DNA from 2 places in the Catenulispora sp. MAP12-49 genome. Region 2 is predicted to be linked to the other one. Evidence: riboswitches for the same ligand, from Rfam matches in the RefSeq annotation. Region 2 holds a riboswitch; the other holds the start of a gene.
What was found. Region 2 has a riboswitch for ZMP and ZTP ahead of glyA (serine hydroxymethyltransferase). Riboswitches for the same ligand answer to the same signal wherever they lie in the genome.

Region 1 (8,668 bases), on a different contig from region 2:
TACCTGCAACAGCGTTCGGCGCTGACGCTGTGGCACGGCCACGTGTTCGCGGCCTTCGGCGGCCTGTTCGGGGACTGCGGCACCTACACCGGAGCGGTCGCATCGGTGGACACCGCCTCGGGATCCGTGAATTGGTTCGAGGCCTCCTCCAGCGGACGCGGCGGCATGTGGGCCCCCGGCTCGGCGGCGATCGGCACGGACCGCCTGTACTTCTCGATCGGCAACGGCAACGCGGTACAAGCCGGCCAGCCCTATGACGGCACCGACTCGGTGGTCGCCCTGGATGTGAACGCCAAACGGGTGGACTTCTTCGCGCCGGTCTCCTGGGCCTCGGACAACGGATCCGACCTGGATCTGGGGTCGATGAACCCGGTACTGGCGGCCGGACATGTGATCATCGCCGGTAAATCAGGGCAGGGATATGTGCTGGACCCCGCGCACCTGGGCGGCATCAGCGGCGGTGCGGCGTTCCAGGCGTGCTCGCCGTTCGGAGCGGCCGCGGTGAACGGTGACGTGGTGTACCTGCCCTGCGCGGACGGCACGCGCGCCTACCGGATCGGGGCTCAGGCGACGCCGCTTTGGCACGCCGCGCACGCCGACGGCCAGCCGGTACTGGCCGACGGCCTGGTCTGGGCCACGGACTACGACAACGGCATGCTGTACGCGCTCGATCCGGCCACCGGCCACGCCGCACGGCAGATCGCCGTCGGGGCGCTGCCGCACTTCGCCGCGCCGGCCGCCGTCGGGGACAAGCTGTTCCTGGGAACCGCGAACGGCGTGGCGGTCATCGGCACCGCCGCGCAGCGATAAGGGACTTTCAGCACTATCGCGGCCAGGACCTCCGTGCGACGTTGGTGAAGAGCGCGACCGGCGGACACCCATGCGGCCTGCTGGAGGTGGACGATGCGGGCGACTGACCACGCTGCGGGCGCGTCGCGGGACATCGACGTCGACCAGGCACGGAGCGCCACACAGGACAGGCAGGCCGGGCAGGACACACGAGGTCCCCGCATCGCCCGCTGGGCCGAGGCCGAATTCCGCGGGTCCTGGGCCGAGGACCTGTGGGTCCGGCTGCGCGCGGTGGACTTCATGAACGAGTCCATCCTGCTGGCCGCCACGTTCCTCCTGTGCGCCGTCCCGTTCATGATCGTCGCCGACGCCCTGGCCGGGCGCTCGGCCACGACGACGCTGGCGCTGCGGCTGGGCCTGAGCCACCAGGCCGCCACCGACGTCGGCCACCTGTTCGCCTCCTCCTCGGCCGTCTCCGCGGCGGTCACCGGCACGTCGTGGGTCTTCTTCATCCTCGGCGGGCTCGCCGCGGCCACCACGGTCCAGGCTCTGTACCGGAAGATCTTCCAAGTACAGCCGGGAAGGTGGGACAGGCTGTCGGCGCTGGGCTGGCTCGCGCTGATCGTGGGCTTGAGCGCCCTGGGCACCGTGACGGGACACGGCTTCTCCAGAAGCCAGCCCGTCCTGTGGTGGATCGTCGCCGTCCCCGGGTTCATCGGTTTCTGGTGGTTCACGATGTGGCTTCTGGTGGGCGGGAAGGTCGCCTGGCGCAGGTTGCTGCCCTGTGCCGTCGCCACCGGGCTGTTCTGGATCGGCATGCTGGTCGTCTTCCATTTCACGTTCTCCACCATGGTGACCGGCTCCGACCGGCAGTACGGGCCGATCGGGGTGGTGTTCGACCTCATGTCGTTCTTCATCGCGATCGGAGTGGTGATCACCCTGGGCGCGGCCACCGGGATGATGTGGCACGACCGCGGCCTGTCCCTGCGGACGGCGGTCCGGAAGGTGCCGGGGGCGTCATGACCGCCCGCACCGGCGTCGCCGCCCCGGACCAGGCCGCCGCGCGGCCCCCCGGTCGCCGGATCGTTTGGACGGTCCTGCGGGTGGCGGTCTCGATCGCCGCGATCACGACGCTGTACTACCTGCTGCCCTTGGACCACGCGGGCACGGCCGTCACCGTCACGATGCTGCTGATCGGACTGGTCTCGTTCGTCGCTCTGGTCGGCTTCCAGGTCCGCACGATCGTCCGGTCCCGGTGGCCGACGTTGCGGGCCGTCGAGGCACTGGCCGTCAGCGTCTCGTTCTTCCTGCTGCTGTTCGCCGCCAGCTATGTCGCGCTGGCCAATCTGTCGCCGACCAGCTTCGGCCAGCACCTCACACACACCGACGGGCTCTACTTCACCGTCACCGTGTTCTCCACCGTCGGGTTCGGCGATATCACCGCCAAGACCGATACGGCACGGCTCGTGGTCACCATGCAGATGCTCACCGACCTGGTCATCTATGGTGTGGCCATCAAGGTCTTCGTGCGCGCCGTCAAGCGCGGCCGGCAACGCAGATCCGAGGACGACGAATGACCTACGCGGCCGGTTGCTCAGCCGCGCCGCGCTTGGCGAACAAGCCCGCGAGCAGCATGACGACGACGGCGAACCCCACCCCGCACAAGGTCCACAGCACCCGGTAGCCCTCGGCGCTGTAGTTCGAAGGCTGGGGAAGATCCAGCAGGATGAGGACGCCCGCGGCGATCGCGGCACTGTAAAGCGCGTAGTTCCAGAACCGGACGGCCACCCCGTGCATCAGCAGGATGAGCGCGATGATTTCCAGGCCGCGCAGGACCGAGAAGAGCTTGAGGCCGTGTTCGCTGGCGGGCACCAACAGCACCAGCGAAGCCGTGACGGCACCGATCACCGCCCCCGCAAGACGCTGTACGGCCACCAAGGTGGCCTGTTCCAGGCTCGGCTTCAGGGCGATCTGGCTTCCACCTGCCCTCTTCTGCCGGAGTCCTCACCCGTCGGCCCGCCACTCAGGCGACAGCGGGGGTGCCGATCAGCCATACGGCGGAATGCTCCTAGCGCGCCACTTGCCGCCGCGCCGCCTCCACGGTCTGCTCCAGCAGCACCGCGATCGTCATCGGCCCGACGCCGCCGGGCACCGGGGTGATCAGGCTCGCCTTCTCCGCCGCCGAGGCGAAGTCGACGTCCCCGACGTTGCCCGGGTTGTATCCGGCGTCGACGACGACCGCGCCGGGCTTGATGTCGGCGCCCTTGATGAAGTTCGGCCGGCCGACCGCGGCGACGAGGATGTCGGCTTCACGCGTGTGCGCGGCGAGGTCGGCGGTCCTGGAGTGGCAGTAGGTCACGGTCGCGTCCCGGGCCAGCAGCAGCATGCCCACCGGCTTGCCGAGGATCGGGCTGCGGCCGACCACCACCGCGTGCTTGCCGGCGAGTTCGACCTCGTATTCGTCCAGCAGCCGCAGGATGCCGCCGGGGGTGGCCGAGGCGAAACCGGGCTCGCCGAAGGCCATGGCGGCGAAGGAGTGCATCGTCACGCCGTCCACATCCTTCTCCGGCGCGATGGCCTCGAAGGCGGCGCGCTCGTCGATGTGCGCGGGCACGGGGTGCTGGAGCAGGATGCCGTGGACGTCCGGGTCCTGCGACAGCTCGGTGAGCGCGGCGACCAGCGTGGCGGTGGTGATGGTGTCGGGCAGTTCCACGTGCCACGAACCGATCCCGGCCTTCGCACTGCGGTTCTGCTTCATCCGGACATAGGTGACCGAGGCCGGGTCCGAGCCGACGAGCACGGTCGCCAGACACGGGGTGACCCCGGTGGCGACCTTCAACGCGGCCGCGTCGGCCGCGGCCTTCTCCACGATGTGCCGGGCTGCTTCGGTGCCGTTCATCAGCATGGGCACGCCTCCTGGGCGGCTTGAAGGAAGTCGCCCAGGCGCACGGCAAAGGACAGCGAGTGTCAGACCGCTCCCCGGTGGTGTCCCACCTGAACGCCAGTCACGGCCTGACAGCACTCTACGTCACGGACAGAGTGACGCGGCAGGCTACGCGTCCGGCGCGATCTTCGCCATCGCGTTGATGATGCGGTCCATCGCGTCGCCGCCCTTGGGGTCGGTGAGGTTGGCCAGCGTCTTCAGCGTGAAGCGCATCAGCATCGGGTGCGACAGGCCGCGCTGGGTGGCCAGGCGCATCACCTTCGGGTTGCCGATCAGGCGGACGAACAGGCGGCCCATCGTGTAGTAGCCGCCGTAGGTCTCCTTCAGCGCGCGCGGGTACGCCGACAGCGCCAGCTCCCGCTCCGGGCCGGCCGGACGCGCCAGGGCCTGCGCGATCACGTCCGCGGCGAGCTCGCCGGACTCCATCGCGTAGGCGATGCCCTCGCCGTTGAACGGGTTCACCATGCCGCCGGCGTCGCCGACGAGCAGCACGCCGCGGGTGTAGTGCGGCTGCCGGTTGAAGCCCATCGGCAGCGCGGCACCGCGGATCGGCTCGGTGCGGTTCTCCTCGTTGAAGCCCCACTCCTCGGGGGTGTTCTTCAGCCAGGCGCGCAGCAGGTCGGGGTACTTCACGTTGCGGAAGGACTTGGTGGTGTTCAGGATGCCCAGGCCCACGTTGGAGGTGCCGTCGCCCATGCCGAAGACCCAGCCGTAGCCGGGCAGCAGGCGCTCGCCGTCCCAGAGCTCGAGCCAGGACTCGAGGTAGTCGTCGTTGGTGCGCGGCGACTTGTAGTAGGTGCGGTAAGCGACGCCCATCGGGCGGTCGTCGCGCTTGTGCAGGCCCAGCGCGATGGACAGCCGGGTGGAGTTGCCGTCGGCGGCGACGATCAGCGGGGCGTGGAAGGCGGTCTCCCGCTTGGCGCCGTCGCCGTCGGTGATGCGCGCGGTCACACCGATCACCCGGTTGCTGCGCGGGTCCACGATCGGACCGGTGACGTTCGTGTTCTCGCGCAGCCGGGCCCCGGACTTCTCCGCCTGCCGCGCCAGGATCTGGTCGAAGTCGGCCCGCGGCCGCACCAGTCCGTAGTTGGGATACGCGGCCAGCTCCGGCCACGGCATCTCCAGCCGCATCCCGCCGCCGATGATCCGCAGGCCCTTGTTGTGCAGCCAGCCGGCTTCCTCGGAGGTGTCGATGCCCATCCGCACCAGCGACTTCACCGCGCGCGGCGTCAGGCCGTCGCCGCAGATCTTCTCCCGCGGGAACTGGGACTTCTCCAGCAGCAGGACGTCCAGGCCCGCGGTGGCCAGATGGTGGGCCGTCGCCGAGCCCGAGGGCCCGGCCCCGACCACGATGACGTCGGCGACGTTCTCCGAGGGCACGGCCTCGCTCGGAGCGGCGGAAGAGGTTTGCGCGGTCACCCGCCCGATTCTAAGCGCAGGCGGTACGGGGCCTGCGGTCAGGCCGGTGCGAGCGCGGCACGGCGCCGGCCCCCTTGCCCGGCCCCGCGCACGGTGGTCGGATGGCGCCCGTGACGCTGCTGACCTTCGAACCGGCCGACACCACCCCGCCGCGCGCCGGCGTGATCCTGTTCCACGGCGGCGGCCTGCTCCACGGCTCGCCCCACGATCTGGCCCCGCACTGCCGGCGCTTGGCCGAGCACGGGATCCTCGCGGTGTCGGCCGGCTACCGGCTGCTCGGCCGTGGCGCGGCGAACATCGACGACTGTCTCGCCGACGTCCGGCACGCGATCGAGCACTTCGGACAAACGGCGGCGGCGCACGGCCTGGGCCCGGACCGCCTGGCCGCCGGCGGCAGCTCGGCCGGAGCCCACCTCGCGCTGCTCTCGGTGCTGACCGGCGCCGCCCCGGGCGCCGCGGCCGTCGTGGCGCTCAACCCGGCGGGTCTGGATCTCGGCGCCATGGAGCCGGAGGACCAACGCCGCCTCGAAGAGCGGGTCGGCATCACGCCGGGCAGGCTGACCGACTATTCGGCCCTCGGTCTCGTCCGACCGGACGCGCCACCGACGCTGATCCAGCACGGAACCGACGACGAGATCCAGCCGATCGACGGGGTGCGCAGGTTCCGGGACGCGATGGCGAGCGCCGGCACCGAATGCGCGCTGGTGGAGTACGCGGGCGCCAAGCATGCCTTCCACTATCCCGACGGCGATCACTTCGACGAGGTCATGGATGCGGCCGCCAGGTTCCTGCTCGACCGGCTCGACCGGCCCGACCGGCCCGACCGACTGGATCGCCCGACCGGCTCGGCTTGACCAGCACAACCCACTTGCCGGCCCGACCGGCTCGACTGGATCGACCCGGCCGGCCCGACCATCGATCCGACAAGCCACCACTGGACTCCGGCGTCCTCCACGAGGCGCTCATGCGCCAGGCGCCTCCGCTACGGCGCCACCCCGCCCCGGCTCGGCGCCGGCTTCAGCTTCGCGGTGTTGTCCTGCGCCGGGTGCGTCTTGCCGGCCGGGCCGGCGGCGAAGGCCAGGAGCATGTTGGCCGTCACCTGCTGGGCGAAGGTGTGGGCGGCGGCGTCCATTTTGTCGGTGCAGCCGCCGCTGACCAGGGCGCAGTTCCAGCGCATGGTTCCGGTGGCGAAGACGCCCGCGCCGGAGGGGACCGTGTAGTAGGCCGAGTCCGCGTAGGAGGCTTTGCCCTGGCAGGTGATCGGCGAGTGGGTGAGGGCTTCGATCGGGTGCGGTGTGGTCGGGTCCGACACCACCCGGTCGTACTCCACGCCGACCAGTCCCTTGTAGGACTGGCCCGCGTGCGCGTCGGTGCCGGCCAGGAGCCACGAGGTCGGGTCGTAGACGACCATGTTCGCGTTCGCCGGGTTGCACTCGTAGAAGACGCCGGTCAGCACGTTCTCCGGGCGCGGGTCCGGCGGGTTGCGCCAGTCCTGGGTCGACTCCTCCGGGTCGGTCGCGTGCATCGGGTCCTCGGCCGCGTCCTTGTAGTCCACCTGGATGCGGTCCTTGCCCAGCGGCGAGTCCTGGAAGCGGATGTGGCGGAAGATCGCGTTCGCGCCGAGGAAGGCGATGTTCGTCCCGGCGTCGCGCGCCTGCGTCAGGGTCTGGCGCATCTGGGTCGAGTAGTACTCGTCGTGGCCCAGCGAGATGATCGCCCGGGCGCCCTGGAACAGGCCGGGGTTCTCGTGCAGGTCCAGGTCCGTGGCGTAGGCCAGTTGGAGTCCGTGGCCGGCTGCCAGCTTCTCGGCGAAGACGATCGAGGACTGCTCGTAGGTCTGGAAGCGGTCGGCGCCGGTGGTGTCGTAGGGCCGGTCGAAGGACACGATCCGGGCGCGGTGCGCGTAGTCGTTCCTCGGGCCGCCGCTGTAGAGGTCGTACCCGCCGTACTCGTTGTACGCCTGCCACGTGGTGACGCCGTTGATCAGCACCACCTTGCCGGCCGTGGAGGTGGACTTGACGGTGACCGGCACGAACCGCGCGCCCTTCACCTTGCCGCCGACCGCGTCCAGCCGGATCAGGTACGAGCCCTCCGGCCAGCCGCTCGTGGACACCGTCATCGACGGCTGCCAGGTCGTGCTGACCGTGTTCACCTGGGCCCGCACCGTCGCCGCCGGCTGCACCTTCCCGGCGGTCACCGGGGACTTCCACACCTGCCGGGCCTGAGTCCCGCCGTAGTAGCCGATCCGGAGGGCCGTGGCGGTGAACTGCGGCGCGGTGGTGTTCACGAACAGCTTGAAGCTGTCCCCCGACGTCACCTCGATCTGGTCGGCGTAGCCCTCGATCCCGTGGTCGGCACCGGAGTCCACGCCCTTGTTCCAGTCGGGCGTACCGGGCTGCGCGTTCTCCGCCGCGACGTTCAGAGCCCCAGCGGGAGCCCCAGTAGGACCGTCGCCGGAAGCGCCCGGACTGCTGTTCCGCGCGGTGCCGGGAACCCCGCCGTTGTCAGGGCCCGAATGCTTCGAACCGCCCCCCGAGCACGCCGCGGCCGAGGCCAGGACCAGCACCGCGGTGACGAGCGCTGCCGCCCTGCCTATTCGAGCCTTCACAGGCTCAGTCTTCCTTATACGCGCGATGCAATGCGACGATTCCGCCAGTCAGGTTACGGTGCGCGACCCGCCGCCAGCCCGCGCCGCCGATCACGGCCGCCAGTTCCCGCTGGTCCGGCCAGGCCCGGATGGACTCGGCGAGGTAGACGTAGGCGTCCGGGTTCGAACTCACCTTCGTCGCCACCGCGGGCAGCGCCTTCATCAAGTACTCGATGTACGCCGTGCGCAAGGGCGCGATGGTCGGGCGCGAGAACTCGCAGACCACCAGGCGCCCGCCGGGCTTGGCGACGCGCAGCATCTCGCGCAGCGCGACCTCGGTGTCCTGGACGTTGCGCAGCCCGAAGGAGATGGTGACGGCGTCGAAGACGCCGTCCCGGAACGGCAGGCGCGTGGCGTCGCCGGCGGCGAAGGTCAGGTGCGGCAGGCGGCGCTTGCCGACCTGGAGCATGCCCAGGGAGAAGTCGCAGGAGACGGTCTCCGCCCCGGCGGCGTGGAACGGCTGCGTGCTGGTCCCGGTGCCGGCCGCGAGGTCCAGCACCCGCTGCCCGGGCTTGGCGTCCACGGCCTGGCGCACCGCGCGCCGCCACAGCCGCGTCTGGCCGAGCGCCAGGACGTCGTTGGTCAGGTCGTAGCGCTCGGCCACGCCGTCGAACATGGCGGCGACCTCGTGCGGCTGTTTGTCCAGGGATGCTCGGCTCACGGGCCGATTCTCTCACCCGGAGTGTCCGGGGCCGGTACCGCCTCGGACACTCCGGCGCGCAGAAAGCACAGATGGCACAGCCGGCTCAGACAGTCCGGTGCACGATCTTGCCGCCGAGCACCGTGGCCACACAGGTGCCGTGGTCGATCAGCCGCGCATGGGGATCGCCGTCGCCGGCACTGTCCGCGCCGCCGGCACCGCCCACGCT
Region 2 (8,668 bases):
GATCAGCCTCGCCGACGTCTCGCGGGCCGCGGGTCCCTGGGACTTCAACGAGGTCGAGGACCCCAAGGCCGGACGCGTCGACCTCGGCGCGCTCCTGGTGCCGGCCGTGGAGGGCATGGAACTGCGGCTGGAGATGGCCGACGCCGAGCAGGTCATCGCGGCCACCGTGGTGGCCCGCCAGTCGGCGGTGCAGCTGCAGGCCTTCGCCGCGCCCCGCAGCGAGGGCATCTGGGCCGAGGTCCGCGCCGAGATCGCCCTGGAGATCTCCAAGCAGGGCGGCACGGTCGACGAGCGCGAGGGGCCCTTCGGCATCGAGCTGCGCGCCCAGGTGCCGGTGCAGGCGCCGGACGGCAGCCGCGGCATCCAGCTGGTCCGCTTCATCGGCGTGGACGGCCCGCGGTGGTTCCTGCGCGGCGTGGTGTCCGGGCAGGGCGCGGTGCAGCCCAAGGAGGCCCTGGACATAGAGCACGTGTTCCGCGACACGGTGGTCAGCCGCGGCAATTCCCCGATGGCCCCGCGCGACCCGATCCCGCTGCGGATGCCCGCCGAGGCGCAGCAGGCCATGCAGCAGCAGGCCGAGCCGGACGACGAGGGCGGCCAGTACGCGCAGGGCGACCTGAACCCGTTCGAGCGCGGGCCCGAGATCACTGAGCGGCGCTGAGCTCACCGAGCGCCAGTGGACCCGCCGCGGTCCCCGCAGCCTGTGAGGGCTGGGTAATCCGCGCCAAGGAGTGACTAGTGGGCCGAGCAGTCCTGTTTGGGACAGCTCGGCCCGCTACAGTTCGCAGTATGTCCTTGGAAAGCGGCCAGCGCGCCGAACCGATGAGCCGGAGCCGGCACGCGGCGCCGGGCACCGAGGCCGGCGGCGAGCGGGCCGTGTTCGGTGCCGACCCGGAGGCCCTCGCTCAGGCCGAGCGCGACGCGCAGGCCAAGCAGGTCGAGACCAAGGCCTACGAGGACGCCGTCAAGAAGGCGTTCGGCGGCAAGATGGGCATGGCCGACGCGGGCCTGCCGTCGATCTGCTTCCTGATCGTCTACACCGCGACCAACAACCTCAACCCGGCTGTGATCGGCTCGGTGGCGGTCGCGGTGGTCATGTTCGTCATCCGGCTGCTGCGCAAGGAGACGCTCCAGCACGCGCTGTCCGGCCTGTTCGGCGTCGTGGTCTGCGCGGCGTTCGCGAAGTTCTCCGGCCACGCGCAGAACTACTACCTGCCGGGCATCCTGATCAACCTCGGCTCCTTCCTGCTGTTCGCCATCTCCGCGGCGGTCCGCTGGCCGGTCGCGGGCCTGATGATCGGCCCGATCACCGGCGAGATGACCACCTGGCGCCAGGTCCCCGGCCGGCTGCGGGCCTTCACCAAGGCCACCTGGCTGCTGGCCGGCCTGTTCGCGGTGAAGCTGGCGGTGCAGGTGCCGCTGTACCTGACGCACCACACGACCGCGCTCGGCGTGGCCAGGCTCGCGCTGGGCTACCCGCCCTACCTCGCCTGCCTGTACGTCGCGTGGCAGTGGATCAAGAACGCGCCGCCGCCGGTCATGCCGGTCACCGAGGATGACGGGGACGCGGACGCCGACGTCACCGCGAACTCCGGCGCCAACTCAGGCACCAACTCCGGTGCCAACGCGGCGGAGACCGCCTAAGCGCGCATCCCCTCGACGACGATCGCGGCGATCTGCGTCCCGATCGTGTCGGAATCCACCTGCTCCGGGTCGCGCGCCATGCGCAGAGCGGCCGACAGCGCGCCGAACAGCGCGGCGCTAAGCACGTCCGGGGCCACGTCCCCGCGCAGCTCTCCGCCGGCCTGGCCGTCGGCGATCAGCGCGTCGACGCCGGCGACGAGCTCGCCGACGTCCCGCGTGTGCGGGTTCTGCACCACGATCGGGTAGTCGGCGCCGATCCGGGCCAGTTCGCGGATCAGGCGGGCCAGGGCCGCGGCCGCGCCGTCGCCCGCGGCCCGCGCGTGGCCCAGCGCCGCGGCGAAGTCCCTGGCCGCCTCCTGGCCGATCGCCTCGACCAGGGCCTCCTTGGTCGGGTGGCAGTGGTAGACGGCTGGGCGGCCCACCTTCGCCTCGTCGGCGATCTCCTGCATGCTCGCCGCCGGGTCGTCGGCCAGGACCCGGGCCGCGGCCAGCAGGATCCGCCGGTGCGCGGTCCCGGATTGATGCGTTTCCATGTCATTTGCCACCGTACGCGCATGCGAAAGGCCCGCAGGAAACTCCTGCGGGCCTTTACATGTACATCCGTATAGCGTTCGCGCTCAGCTCTCGATGGGAGCCGGGGACAGCAGCTCCTCCAGCTCCTCCTCGCGGTCCACGTGGGCCACGAACAGCAGCTCGTCCAGGGCCGCCAGCGGCTCCTCCGGGGTCGGGATCAGCACCCGGCCGCCGCGGATGATCGTCACCAGCGCGGTGTCCTCCGGCCAGTCGACCTCGCCGACGGTGATGCCCACCAGGGAGGTGTCCTTCGGCAGGGTCAGCTCGACCAGGTTGGCGTCGCCCTGGCTGAAGCGCAGCAGGCGGACCAGGTCGCCGACCGAGACGGCCTCCTCGACCAGGGCCGAGAGCAGGCGCGGGGTGGAGACGGCGACGTCCACGCCCCACTTCTCGTCGAACATCCACTCGTTCTTCGGGTGGTTGATGCGGGCCACCACGCGGGGCACCCCGTACTCGGTCTTGGCCAGCAGCGACACGACCAGGTTGGCCTTGTCGTCGCCGGTGGCCGCGACCACCACGTTGCAACGCTGCAGGGCCGCCTCGTCCAGCGAGGAGATCTCGCAGGCGTCGGCCAGCAGCCACTCGGCCGTCGGCAGGCCCTCCACGGCGATCCGCGACGGGTCGCGGTCGATCAGCAGGACCTCGTGGCCGTTCTCCAGCAGTTCCTTGGCGATGGAGTTGCCGACGTTGCCGGCTCCGGCGATTGCGACTCGCATCAGGCGCCCGGTCCCTTCGCGAAAGAAGCCTCGACCCGGGCGATGTCCGCCGGGTTCACCATGACCTGGACCAGGTCGCCGTCCTGCAGGACGGTGTCGGAGGCGGGCAGCACGCCCTCCCCCAGCCGGGTCAGGTAGGCGACGCGCTGGCCGGTGGCCTCCTCCAGCTTGGCCACCCGGTGGCCCATCCAGGCCGGGGCGGTGTGCACCTCGACCAGGGCCACCTGGCCGCTGGGGTCGCGCCACAGCTCGGTGGAGCCGGTCGGGAGCAGGCGCCGCAGCATCTGGTCGGCGGTCCACCGCACGGTGGCCACCGTCGGGATGCCCAGGCGCTGGTATATCTCCGCGCGGCGCGGGTCGTAGATGCGGGCGCAGACGTTCTCCACACCGAAGTTCTCGCGGGCCACCCGCGCGGCGATGATGTTGGAGTTGTCGCCGCTGGACACCGCGGCGAAAGCGCCGGCGTCGCCGATCCCCGCCTCGGCGAGGGTGTCGCGGTCGAATCCGGCCCCGGTGACGCGGCGGCCGGCGAAGTGCGGGCTGAGCCTGCGGAAGGCCCCGGGGTCCTGATCGATGACCGCGACCGTGTGGCCGAGATCCTCCAGGCTGTGCGCCAGGGTGGAGCCCACCCGGCCACACCCCATGATGACGACGTGCACGTTCGACCCTCTCGGGAGACTTAGGACGACGGACTTTCGATGTTCGTAATCTCGACGGTACTACGGGGCGTGAGCCCCTGTTTCCGTGCCCGGCGGTGGGCGGACTCGACTACCCCTAGGCTTGCGATGTGAAACGAGCTGCCGACCGTCCCCGCCCCGCCGAAGCCGCCACCGCCGACCGCCGCCCGCCGGCGCCGGAGCGCGATTCCGGAGACATGGTCGGCACCCGGATCGAGGTCGAGGTCGGCCCGCCCGGACACGGCGGTTTCTGCGTCGCGCGGCACGAGGGGCGCGCGGTGTTCGTGCGGCACGCGCTGCCGGGGGAGCGGGTCGTCGCGGAGGTGACGGAGGGCAGCGCCAAGGACTCGTTCTGGCGTGCCGACGCGGTGGAGGTCCTCGAGGCCTCCGAGGACCGCGTGGAGCCCCCTTGCGAGTACGCCGGGCCCGGCCGGTGCGGCGGCTGCGACTGGCAGCACGCGGCCTACGAGGCGCAGCTCCGGATCAAGGGCGAGGTCGTCGCCGAGCAGCTGCGGCGGCTGGCGAAGGTGGACCGCGAGGTGGTCGTCGAGGAGGTCGCCTCGCCGTTCGGCTGGCGGACACGGGTGCAGTTCGCGGTGGATCCCGACGGGAAGCTGGGGTTCCGGAAGCACCGTTCCCACGAAGTGGTCCCCGTTGAGGAATGCGCCATCGCCTCCTCCGGGGTCGACGAGGTCGGCGCCCTCCAGCGGAACTGGCCGCGGGTGGACATGGTCGAGGTGATCGCCGCGACCGGCTCCACGGACCGCGCGCTGGTCGTCACGCCGAAGCGCGGGGAGCAGATGCCCTTTGTGGACGCCGACGTAAAGGCGTCCGTTCTGCGGGGCGTCTCCAGGCACACGCATATCTCCGGTGTGCAGCGCATCCATGGGCGTCCTTACGTACGCGAGGTCGCCGAGGGCCGCACCTGGCGGGTCAGCGGCAGCGGCTTCTGGCAGGTGCACCCGGCGGCGCCGGATGTGCTGACCGAGGCGGTCCTGGACTTCCTGAATCCCAAGGAAGGGGACGTGGCGCTCGACCTCTATTGCGGAGTCGGCCTGTTCGCCGCTCCGTTGGCCGAAGGGGTCGGCGAGAGCGGTGCGGTGATGGCCGTGGAGCTGGACCGGCAGGCCGTCCGGGACGCCGCGCACAACCTCGGGTTCGTGGACGACCAGGAGGAGAGCTCCGAGTTCCCGTGGCTGGACCTCGTGGAGGGCTCCGTCGACGAGGTCCTGGCGGACGAGAACTACGTCCCGGACCACGCGGACATCGTCGTGCTCGACCCGCCGCGCGCCGGGGCCGGCCGGGACGTGTGCGACCGCATCGCCGCCCTCAGGCCGCGCGCCGTGGTGTACGTCGCGTGCGACCCGGCGTCGCTGGCGCGGGACGTCGCGTACTTCGCGGAGGCCGGCTATGAGCTGACCGACCTGCGGGCCTTCGACCTGTTCCCGATGACCCGGCATGTGGAATGCGTGGCGCTGCTGCGACCCGCACAGCGATAGCATTTGTCCATCGCGACTGGCGCAGACCGCGTGAAGGCACGTGGAGGTGGAACCGACCACCGGGAAGCGATCGACGTAGCGGGCACCGCGCGCCTGGGTGTCCTTCCGGACGAAGACGCCCGAGGAGGCATCACATGCACTCGCCCGCCATTCCCGAGCTCGCACAGGAAGACCCGCAGATCGCCGGCCTGATCCAGGACGAGGCCCGCCGCCAGTACGAGAAGATCCGCATGATCGCCTCGGAGAACTACGTCTCCGCGGCGGTCCTGGAGGCCTCCGGCACGGTCCTGACCAACAAGTACTCCGAGGGGTACGCCGGCCGCCGCTACTACGAGGGCCAGCAGTTCATCGACCCGATCGAGACGATCGCGATCGACCGCGCCAAGTCGCTGTTCGGCGTGGACCACGCCAACGTGCAGCCCTACTCCGGCTCCCCGGCGAACCTCGCGGTGTACCTGGCGTTCCTGAAGCCCGGCGACACCTTCATGGGCGCGGGCCTGGCCGCCGGCGGCCACCTCACCCACGGCTCCCCGGTGTCGGTGACCGGCAAGTGGTTCAACGCGGTCGCCTACGGCGTCTCCCGCGAGACCGGCATCGTGGACATGAACGAGGTCCGCGACCTGGCCCTCAAGGAGCGCCCGAAGGTCATCTTCTGCGGCGGCACCGCGATCCCGCGCACCATCGACTTCCCGGCCTTCGCCGAGATCGCCAAGGAGATCGGCGCCATCCTGGTCTCCGACATCGCGCACATCGCCGGCCTTGTCGCCGGCGGCGCGCACCCCTCGCCGGTCGGCTACGCGGACGTCATCACCACCACCACGCACAAGACCCTCCGCGGTCCGCGCGGTGCGATGATCATGACCACCGAGGAGTACGCGACCCCGATCGACAAGGCCGTCTTCCCCGGCCTGCAGGGCGGCCCGCACAACCACACCACCGCCGGCATCGCGGTGGCGCTGAAGGAGGCCGCGCAGCCGGAGTTCAAGACCTACGCGGCCACCGTCGTGGCCAACGCCAAGGCCCTGGCCGCCGGCCTCGCCGAGCGCGGCTGGGACCTGGTGTCCGGCGGCACGGACAACCACCTGATCCTGGCCGACCTGACGCCCAAGGGCGTCACCGGCAAGGTGGCGGCCAAGGCGCTGGACGCGGCCGGCATCGAGCTGAACTACAACTCGGTGCCCTTCGACCCCCGCAAGCCGTTCGACCCCTCGGGCATCCGCCTCGGCGCCGCCGCGATCACCACCCGCGGCCTGAAGCCGGAGCAGATGGCGCAGATCGCGCAGTGGATGGACGAGACGGTGCAGGCCGCCGCCAAGGGCGACACCGACCAGTACGAGCGGATCGCCGGGCAGGTGCGCGAGCTGATGGCGCAGTACCCGATGCCGGGTTGGGCGTAGTCGTTCAACGCTAAGGGCGCTCGCACAGTTGTTGCTGTGCGGGCGCCCTTAGCGTTTCCTCTAGCGGGGTCCGCGTCCGCGCGGCTTGAGGCGGATGCCGGGCAGCGGGGGTGCGGGGATGCGCTCTTCGACGGTGTGGCCCGCGATGTCCGGGAAGCGCTCCACGGTGCGCTTCTCCCAGTCGTTGCGGGCCTCCTCGATGTCCTCGTGGCTGCGCCCCACGAAGTTCCACCACATGACGATGTCCTCGCGGAACGGTTCGCCGCCCAGCAGGATCAGGTGCGCGCCGGCGCGGCTGGTGAGGGTCAGTTCACTGCGACCGGTGCCGAGGTAGAGCAGGGGGCCGGGCGGGACGTCTGTTCCGGCGGCTGTCAGGTCGCCGTCGATGACCATCACGGCGTGCTCGTGGTAGTTGGTCAGCGGGATCGTCGCGGCCGCGCCGGGGTTGACGGTGATGTCGGCGCCGACGATCGGGGAGTAGGCGGTCGCCGGGGAGGTGACGCCGCCGAGGGTGCCGAGGAAGACCAGCGCGCGCAGGCCCGGCAGCTCGTAGACCGGCAGGTCCTGGTGCTGCTCGAAGTGCGGCGCGGTGTCCCGGTGCTCGTCGGGCAACGCGGTCCAGAGCTGGAGACCGTGGCTCGCCGCTCCGGTTTCCAATCCGAACTCTGAATGCGCGATCCCGCGCCCGGCGGTCATGATGTTCAGCTGGCGCGGCCGCACGACCACGTCGGAGCCGACGCTGTCGCGGTGCCGGATCTCGCCTTGGAAGGGCCAGGTCACGGTCTGCAGGCCGATGTGCGGGTGCGGGTTGACGTTCATCGGCTCGGCGTGCGGCCCGAAGTGGTCCAGGAAGCACCACGCGCCGACCGTCGGGAGCACGCGCTGCGGCAGGGCGCGCATCACGTGCACGCCGCGTACGCCGCCGAGGGGGACGTCGCGGGCCTCGTGGAGATCGGCGACCGGGCCCGGATCGTCCTTGGCCCGGCAGTCCTGCTCCGCGGGGTTCGCGTCGAGGTTGCTCACGACGCGGGCCACTTCACGTGCTCGTCGTACTCGGGGTGCTTGCGAAGGTAGGCCGAGATGAAGGGGCACACCGGGACGATCTCCTCCCCGCGCGCCACGGTCGCGTCCAGCGCGTGCCGTGCCAGCACCGACCCGAGCCCCTTGCCCTCGAACTCCGGCTCGATCACGGTGTGCACGAAGACCGTGCCCCCGTCGCGGCGCCGGTAGGCGGCGAAGCCCGCTAGGCGGTCGCCGTACCAGAGCTCGAAGCGATCTTCGAGTTCGTTGTCGACGACCTCGGTCTTGGTGGGCTCATCAGTCATGGTGCCGATGCTAACGCCGGGGTCGGGGCGGTGCGCGACGAGCTTGTGGGCCGCGGCGGGGGCGCGGACCGCGGACGGTCGGCTCGGGGCTCAGGCGGTGTCGGGCTCGGTGTCGGGCCCTGTTTCGGACCCGGTGTCGAGCTCAGTCTCAGTGTCGGGCTTGATGCCGGGCTCGGTGTCGGACTCGTCGCCGGACTCCTCGGCGGGCGTCCCGGCGAGCCGCGCCAGCGCCTCGCGCGCGACCGTCGCCGCGTCGACCAGGTGCAGCGCCGGGTCGTCGGCCCGCACCGTCTTGATGCGCCCGCGCCCCGACCACGGGCTCTCGAAGCGCACCGTGACCCGGCCCAGGCCGCTGCCCTGGACCCAGCCGCTGCCGAACTCGTCGTGGGCCACGTCCTGCCCGGGCAGGAAGCGGCGCTCGCTGACCGCCGCCTCGACCGCGCCGCGGGTGCCGGGCGGCAGCGGGCCGAACTGGCGCGGCGAGCGCTCGCCCTCGACGGTGGTGACCGGGGTCGTGATGTCGGCCGGATCCGGTTCGGGCTGTTGGTCCGGAGCCGAAGCCGGAGCCGGAGCCGGAGTCGTGACCGTCCCCCGGGGCATGTCGAAGTCGGTGTCCTCGGCCGCCGGCGGCGCCGCCGGCTCCGAGGCCTGCTCCCACAGCTCCAGGGCGGCCTCGGGGTCCTCGGCGGCGGTGAACAGGTCGAGCTGGGCCCACTCGGCCAGCCCCGACAGGCCCACGCCGAGCAGGCGGATGCCGGGGACCAGCTGGGTGGCGGCGGCCACGGCGCCGGGGAGCATGCGGTGCGTGGCCGCGCGGATCGCGGTCGGGTCGTCGGT

Region 1: another riboswitch for ZMP and ZTP. It lies ahead of ABIA35_RS08440 (bifunctional 5,10-methylenetetrahydrofolate dehydrogenase/5,10-methenyltetrahydrofolate cyclohydrolase); the one in region 2 lies ahead of glyA (serine hydroxymethyltransferase).

The regions. Positions count from the first base shown of each region.
Region 1 is NZ_JBGCCP010000003.1:272,806-281,473, reverse strand. It holds gene ABIA35_RS08460 (PQQ-binding-like beta-propeller repeat protein) at 1-810, shown strand, start outside; gene ABIA35_RS08455 (hypothetical protein) at 904-1,812, shown strand; gene ABIA35_RS08450 (potassium channel family protein) at 1,809-2,366, shown strand; gene ABIA35_RS08445 (FUSC family protein) at 2,368-2,754, opposite strand; gene ABIA35_RS08440 (bifunctional 5,10-methylenetetrahydrofolate dehydrogenase/5,10-methenyltetrahydrofolate cyclohydrolase) at 2,858-3,694, opposite strand; ZMP/ZTP riboswitch at 3,720-3,808, opposite strand; gene ABIA35_RS08435 (geranylgeranyl reductase family protein) at 3,842-5,152, opposite strand; gene ABIA35_RS08430 (alpha/beta hydrolase) at 5,254-6,006, shown strand; gene ABIA35_RS08425 (N,N-dimethylformamidase beta subunit family domain-containing protein) at 6,135-7,760, opposite strand; gene ABIA35_RS08420 (demethylmenaquinone methyltransferase) at 7,765-8,460, opposite strand; gene ABIA35_RS08415 (amidohydrolase family protein) at 8,546-8,668, opposite strand, start outside.
Region 2 is NZ_JBGCCP010000026.1:36,296-44,963, forward strand. It holds gene ABIA35_RS35200 (DUF3710 domain-containing protein) at 1-661, shown strand, start outside; gene ABIA35_RS35205 (DUF3159 domain-containing protein) at 790-1,644, shown strand; gene ABIA35_RS35210 (TetR/AcrR family transcriptional regulator) at 1,641-2,177, opposite strand; gene ABIA35_RS35215 (TrkA family potassium uptake protein) at 2,262-2,933, opposite strand; gene ABIA35_RS35220 (TrkA family potassium uptake protein) at 2,933-3,592, opposite strand; gene ABIA35_RS35225 (class I SAM-dependent RNA methyltransferase) at 3,721-5,109, shown strand; ZMP/ZTP riboswitch at 5,112-5,215, shown strand; gene glyA (serine hydroxymethyltransferase) at 5,244-6,506, shown strand; gene ABIA35_RS35235 (pirin family protein) at 6,567-7,529, opposite strand; gene ABIA35_RS35240 (GNAT family N-acetyltransferase) at 7,526-7,831, opposite strand; gene ABIA35_RS35245 (DNA polymerase IV) at 7,922-8,668, opposite strand, start outside.